DNA from 2 places in the Streptomyces sp. NPDC021019 genome. Region 1 is predicted to be linked to the other one. Evidence: riboswitches for the same ligand, from Rfam matches in the RefSeq annotation. Region 1 holds a riboswitch; the other holds the start of a gene.

Region 1 (3,193 bases):
CCGCCCGGATTCACGGCGATGCCGACCTGCGGGGGCAGGCCCCGGGCGAAGTCGCGGGCGGGGGCGACGGTGAAGGACATGTGGCCGCCGACGCAGCTGAGGAACTGGGCCTCGGAGCTGAAGACGGGGACGAAGGCCGCGCCGTCGATCTCCATCATCGGCAGGTCGAGGTCCGCGCTGGCGGGGGTGCCGCCGTTCGGCAGCGGCACCCAGACGGAGCTGCGGCCGAGCACTTCGACGAGGCGGCCGCCCGCGTCGGGGACGCCGAGCGAGGCCGTCAGCACCTCTTCGAGCTCGTTGGCGGGCCACCCCTGCTGGGGGTGTGCCGGTGCGGGTGCCGGAATGTCCACTGCCTCTGTGCCCTCTCTCCACCGCCTCGGCCGCGCCCGGCGGCCTCTGCTCCGGCCAGCACCTTAACCGTCAGCGGGCGGTGGAGGCCTCGGCGGCCGTGAAGGAGATCCGGTCGAGCGCTCCCGCGGCCTCGCGGTCCAGCAGCACCGCGGAGGTGCAGCCGGCGGGCAGCAGCCCCTGCTCGGTGTCGCGGAGCAGCCGGGCGACCGCGTGCCGGTGGCGGGCGAAGGCATAGCCGGAGACGCCGCGCCCCCGCTCGCGCTGCCCCTGCCGTGCCACCTCGGGCGTCACGTCGAGCAGGATCAGATGGAGGGTGCGGCCCCGGCTCACGGCGTGCCGGGCGAGCCAGCGGCGTACCCACGTCTGGGTGCCGCAGTCGTGCACGACGACGGATTCACCGGAGCGCAGGGCGTTCCAGAGGCCGAGGTAGTGCGCGGCGCGGACCAGGGGGCGGTAGAGGGCGTAGGGCAGTAAGCGGGGCAGGGCGGCGGCCCAGCTGTCGCGGGTGTTCTGGGAGTCGATGGCGCGGCCCTGTGCGGCCCGCCGGATGAGGGTCGACTTCCCGCTGCCGGGGAGCCCGGAGACCACGACGACGTCACCGGCGGGGAGGTCGAGGCTGTACGGGCCGCAGGCGGTGCGCCCGCGCAGGTCGCGTACCACCGGCGCACCCTCCGGCAGCAGCTCCCGCGCGGGAGCGCCGGGCTGTGCGGGCATCGCGCCGTGCGCGACCCCCGCGGTCGGTGCCGACCGCTGCAACGTCATCGCCCATCCCCCTGCCGTCGTGTCCCCCACGCCTGCCCCTGAAGTGTAAAGAAAAGGCAATGCGGCACAAGCGGCTTAGGGCCTGTCGTCGCCGTCTTCACCTGCGCGGGGGCCTGACCCCCCACTCTCCCCCCATGCATGCGATGATGACCCCGCCAACTGCATACCGGCCGTTCGAATCCGCGCGGGAGAGTTCCGGCCACAGTGTGAGCCGGGCGCCGAAGGAGCAAGATCCTCCCTTGAATCTCTCAGGCCCCGTACCGCGTGGATGAGGCAGATCTGAAAAGCGAGCCGTTCCGCGGCTCCACCCAAGGTGCAAGCCGAGCCCCCTGATCCGGGGCGCCCTCCAGGGCATACCCCGTCGGGGGCTATCGGCGAACCTCTCAGGTTCCGATGACAGATGGGGAGGATTCGTCCTGACGTCGTCATGCCCTGGAGCCGTATCCATGAGCACTGCCCCCCGTCTTACCGCCCTCGACGCACTGCACCGCTCGCTCGGCGCCACCATGACCGACTTCGCGGGCTGGGACATGCCCCTGCGGTACGCCAGTGAGCGCGACGAGCACCACGCCGTACGCACCCGGGCCGGTCTCTTCGACCTGTCGCACATGGGCGAGATCACCGTCACCGGGCCCGAGGCCGCCGCCTTCCTGAGCTACGCGCTGGTGGGCAACATCGCCACCATCGGCAACGGGCGGGCCCGCTACACGATGATCGTCCAGGAGGACGGCGGGATCGTCGACGACCTGATCGTCTACCGCTTGGGCGAGACCGAGGCCCCCGAGTACATGGTCGTCGCCAACGCGGGCAACGCGCAGGTCGTCCTGGACGCGCTGACCGCCCGGGTCGGCGGGTTCGACGCCGAGGTGCGCGACGACCGGGACGCGTACGCGCTGCTCGCGGTCCAGGGACCCGAGTCGCCCGCCATCATGAAGGCCGTCACCGACGCCGACCTGGACGGGCTGAAGTACTACGCGGGCCTCCCAGGCACGGTCGCCGGGGTTCCGGCGCTCATCGCCCGTACCGGCTACACCGGCGAGGACGGCTTCGAACTCTTCGTGGCGCCCGAGCACGCCGAGCAGCTGTGGCGGGCGCTGACCGAGGCCGGCGCCCCGCACGGCCTGATCCCCTGCGGGCTCTCCTGCCGGGACACGCTGCGCCTGGAGGCGGGCATGCCGCTGTACGGGCACGAGCTGACGACCGCGCTCACCCCGTTCGACGCGGGTCTGGGCCGGGTCGTGAAGTTCGAGAAGGAGGGCGACTTCGTCGGGCGCGAGGCCCTGACCGCCGCCGCCGAGCGCGCCGAGACCGCTCCGCCGCGCAAGCTGGTGGGTCTGGTCGCCGAGGGCCGCCGGGTCCCGCGCGCCGGTTTCCCGGTCGTGGCCGACGGCAAGGTGATCGGCGAGGTCACCTCCGGCGCCCCGTCCCCGACGCTGGGCAAGCCGATCGCCATGGCCTATGTGGACGCTGCCTTCGCCGCCCCGGGCACCGAGGGCGTGGGCGTGGACATCCGGGGCACGCACGAGCCGTACGAGGTCGTCGCGCTGCCGTTCTACAAGCGCCAGAAGTGATCCTCCGGAAGGACCGGCGGTAACCGGGCCTTCCCGCACCGCGCGGGCGTCCCGAAACGACGCGCGCGCAGACGTCACCGAGCAGACGTCACAGAAGTGACGTACCTCCGTCTCACACCGTAAGACCACCGTTCATCAGCACTCCCCCGCGTACAGGAGAATTCAGGTCATGAGCAACCCCCAGCAGCTGCGGTACAGCAAGGAGCACGAGTGGCTGTCGGCCCTCGAGGACGGCGTGGCCACCATCGGCATCACGGAGTACGCGGCCAACGCGCTCGGTGACGTCGTCTACGCCCAGCTCCCGGAGGTCGGCGACACGGTGACCGCGGGCGAGACCTGCGGCGAACTGGAGTCGACCAAGTCCGTCAGCGATCTGTACTCGCCGGTGACCGGTGAGGTGACGGCGGCCAACCAGGACGTCGTGGACGACCCCTCGCTGGTGAACTCCGCTCCCTTCGAGGGCGGCTGGCTGTTCAAGGTGCGCGTCGCGGAGGAGCCGGCCGACCTGC
Region 2 (3,193 bases), on a different contig from region 1:
GGCGGCGGGGCGGCTGCTGGAGTCCGTCGACACCACGGGGGGCGTACGGCTGCTGGGGGTCGGTGTGACGGGGCTGGCCGACTACACGCAGGAGGACCTGTTCGCCCAGGCCGCCGACGCCCGGGAGCTCGCTCAGCGGGCAGAGGAGGAGCACCGGGCCCTGCCCGGGGAGGGTGGCGAGGAGAACGGGCTGACGGAGCCCGAGCCGGAGGGCGCGGAGCTGCTCGCCGCGCGGCGCTGGCCCGCCGGGCACGACGTGCACCACGAGGAGCACGGGCACGGCTGGGTGCAGGGCAGCGGCGTGGGCCGGGTCACCGTCCGGTTCGAGGAACCGTGGAGCGCACCCGGCCGGGTGCTGACATTCCGCATCGACGATCCGCTGCTGCGGCCCGCCGACCCGCTGCCGCTCGTCCGTGACGCGGCCGACTACTCCTCCTGGCCCGCCAGCCTGCCGAAGTCCCGGTCGGGCGCCGACTCCGCCGGGGGCGAGGAGTCCAGCCCGTAGTGGCGGTAAAGCTGCAGTTCCTGCTCGGGCGAGAGATGCCGGCCGACGCCGAAGTCCGGCGCGCCCTTGATCAACGCGCGGTCGAAGGGGACGCGCAGCGCGTCCTCGACGAATTCGCTGGGCTCCAGGGGGACGAAGGCGTCCCTGCTGAACAGGCCGGTGCGGACGGCCGCCCACTCGGGCACGCCCGTCGCGTCGTCGAGATAGACCTCATCCACCGTTCCGATCTTGGCGCCCTTGCGATCGAATGCCTTGCGGCCGATCAGGCGGCGCGGATCGATGTCGGTCTGCACGGTGCCTCCCACTGGTCGCAACTGCTCAGGGTGGACGCTGTCGCTCCACCAGCACCACACAAGTGCAGATCCGTGGCGTCGGCCACTCGAGAACTCCGGCGCGATGGCCGCTGGTAGGCTGGCTGTGGCTGCTGACCCCGTGCGGGAGAGTCCTCCGGTGCAGAATCCGGAGGCGCCGAAGGAGCAACTCCTCCCCGGAATCTCTCAGGCCCCCGTACCGCACGGACGAGGTCACTCTGGAAAGCAGGGGGATTCCGTGCGGGCGCAGGCCCAGGCGGACTCGACCCTCACCGACGGTGAAAGTCGGCACGCCCCCGTGCGCGCCGGTGAAGCTCTCAGGTTGAGATGACAGAGGGGGAGGCCGTTCGGGCACCCGCGCCGTGGTGCCCCTCGCAGGTCGTGACAGACCAGGAGGCCTCCACCATGACCCCCCGTCGCACTCCGCTCTCCCAGCTGGAGCAGGGCATTCCGTTCGAGCAGCGCCACATAGGGCCCGACGCCGGAGCGCAGGCGAAGATGCTCGCCCAGGTCGGCTACGGCTCCCTCGACGAGCTCACCGCCGCCGCGGTGCCCGACGTGATCAAGAGCGCGGAGGCCCTGAACCTTCCCTCGGCGCGCACCGAGGCGGAGGTCCTGGCCGAGCTGCGGTCGCTGGCCGACCGCAACGAGGTGCTGGCCCCGATGATCGGCCTCGGCTACTACGGCACCTTCACGCCGCCCGTCATCCTGCGCAACGTCATGGAGAACCCCGCCTGGTACACGGCCTACACGCCGTACCAGCCGGAGATCTCCCAGGGCCGCCTGGAGGCCCTCCTGAACTTCCAGACGATGGTCGCCGAGCTGACCGGGCTGCCCACCTCCGGCGCCTCCCTGCTCGACGAGGGCACCGCGGCCGCCGAGGCGATGGCCCTCGCCCGGCGCGTCGGCAAGGTCAAGAAGGGCGTCTTCCTGGTCGACGCCGACACGCTGCCGCAGACCGTCGCGGTGATCGAGACCCGCGCCGAGCCCACCGGTGTCGAGGTCGTCGTCGCCGACCTGAGCGACGGCATCCCCGCCGAGATCGCCGAGCGCGGCGTCTTCGGCGTCCTGCTCCAGTACCCGGGCGCCTCCGGGGCCGTGCGCGCCATCGAGCCCGTCATCGAGCAGGCCCACGAGCTCGGTGCGATCGTCACCGTCGCCGCCGACCTGCTGGCCCTCACGCTGCTCACCTCGCCCGGGGCTCTCGGCGCCGACATCGCGGTCGGCACCACCCAGCGCTTCGGCGTCCCGATGGGCTTCGGCGGTCCGCACGCCGGTTTCATGGCGGTCCGCGAGAAGTTCGCCCGCTCCCTGCCGGGCCGACTCGTCGGCGTCTCCGTCGACGCCGACGGCAACAAGGCCTACCGCCTCGCCCTCCAGACCCGCGAGCAGCACATCCGCCGCGAGAAGGCCACCAGCAACATCTGTACCGCGCAGGTCCTGCTCGCCGTCATGGCCGGCATGTACGCGGTCTACCACGGCCCCGACGGGCTGCGGACGATCGCCCGGCGCACCCACCGCTTCGCCGCGATCCTGGCCGACGGCCTGCGGAGCGCCGGCGTGGACGTCGTGCACGGCGCGTTCTTCGACACCCTGACCGTGCGCGTCCCCGGCAGGGCCGCGGCCGTCGTCGCGGACGCCCGGGAGCGCGGGGTCAACCTCCGCCTCGTCGACGCCGACCAGGTCTCCATCGCCTGCGACGAGACCACCACCCGTGCGCAGATCTCCGCCGTCTGGGCCGCCTTCGACGCCGAGGGCGACATCGAGGCGCTGGACTCCACGGTCGCCGACACGCTGCCCGAGCGGCTGCTGCGCTCCGACGACATCCTGACCCACCCGGTCTTCCACCAGCACCGCTCCGAGACCGCGATGCTGCGCTACCTGCGCAAGCTCGCCGACCGTGACTACGCGCTGGACCGCGGCATGATCCCGCTCGGCTCCTGCACCATGAAGCTCAACGCGACCGCCGAGATGGAGTCGATCACCTGGCCCGAGTTCGGCGCGCTGCACCCCTTCGCCCCGGCCGAGCAGGCGCAGGGCTTCCTCACGCTCATCCGTGAGCTGGAGGAGCGCCTCGCCGAGGTCACCGGCTACGACGCGGTGTCCATCCAGCCCAACGCCGGCTCCCAGGGAGAGTTCGCGGGGCTGCTGGCCGTCCGTGCCTACCACCGGGCCAACGGCGACGAGCAGCGCACCGTCTGCCTCATCCCGTCCTCCGCGCACGGCACCAACGCCGCCAGCGCGGTCATGGCCGGCATGAAGGTCGTCGTGGTGAAGACCGCCGACGACGGCGAGGTCGACATCGCGGACCTGCGCGCCAAGATCGAGCAGCACCGCGACGAGCTGGCCGTGCTCATGATCACCTACCCGTCCACGC

Evidence for each region. Region 1 has a riboswitch for glycine ahead of gcvT (glycine cleavage system aminomethyltransferase GcvT). Riboswitches for the same ligand answer to the same signal wherever they lie in the genome.
Region 2: it holds a riboswitch for glycine, as region 1 does, so the genes downstream of both, gcvP (aminomethyl-transferring glycine dehydrogenase) here and gcvT (glycine cleavage system aminomethyltransferase GcvT) in region 1, are expected to answer to the same signal.

The regions. Positions count from the first base shown of each region.
Region 1 covers NZ_JBIRQR010000001.1:2,079,171-2,082,363, reverse strand. Annotated here, with positions in the region: gene ACH4RG_RS09605 (enhanced serine sensitivity protein SseB) at 1-350, opposite strand, end outside; gene ACH4RG_RS09600 (AAA family ATPase) at 421-1,113, opposite strand; glycine riboswitch at 1,289-1,386, shown strand; gene gcvT (glycine cleavage system aminomethyltransferase GcvT) at 1,560-2,684, shown strand; gene gcvH (glycine cleavage system protein GcvH) at 2,854-3,193, shown strand, end outside.
Region 2 covers NZ_JBIRQR010000008.1:349,849-353,041, reverse strand. Annotated here, with positions in the region: gene ACH4RG_RS32610 (DNA polymerase IV) at 1-505, shown strand, start outside; gene ACH4RG_RS32605 (PRC-barrel domain-containing protein) at 427-798, opposite strand; glycine riboswitch at 931-1,028, shown strand; gene gcvP (aminomethyl-transferring glycine dehydrogenase) at 1,222-3,193, shown strand, end outside.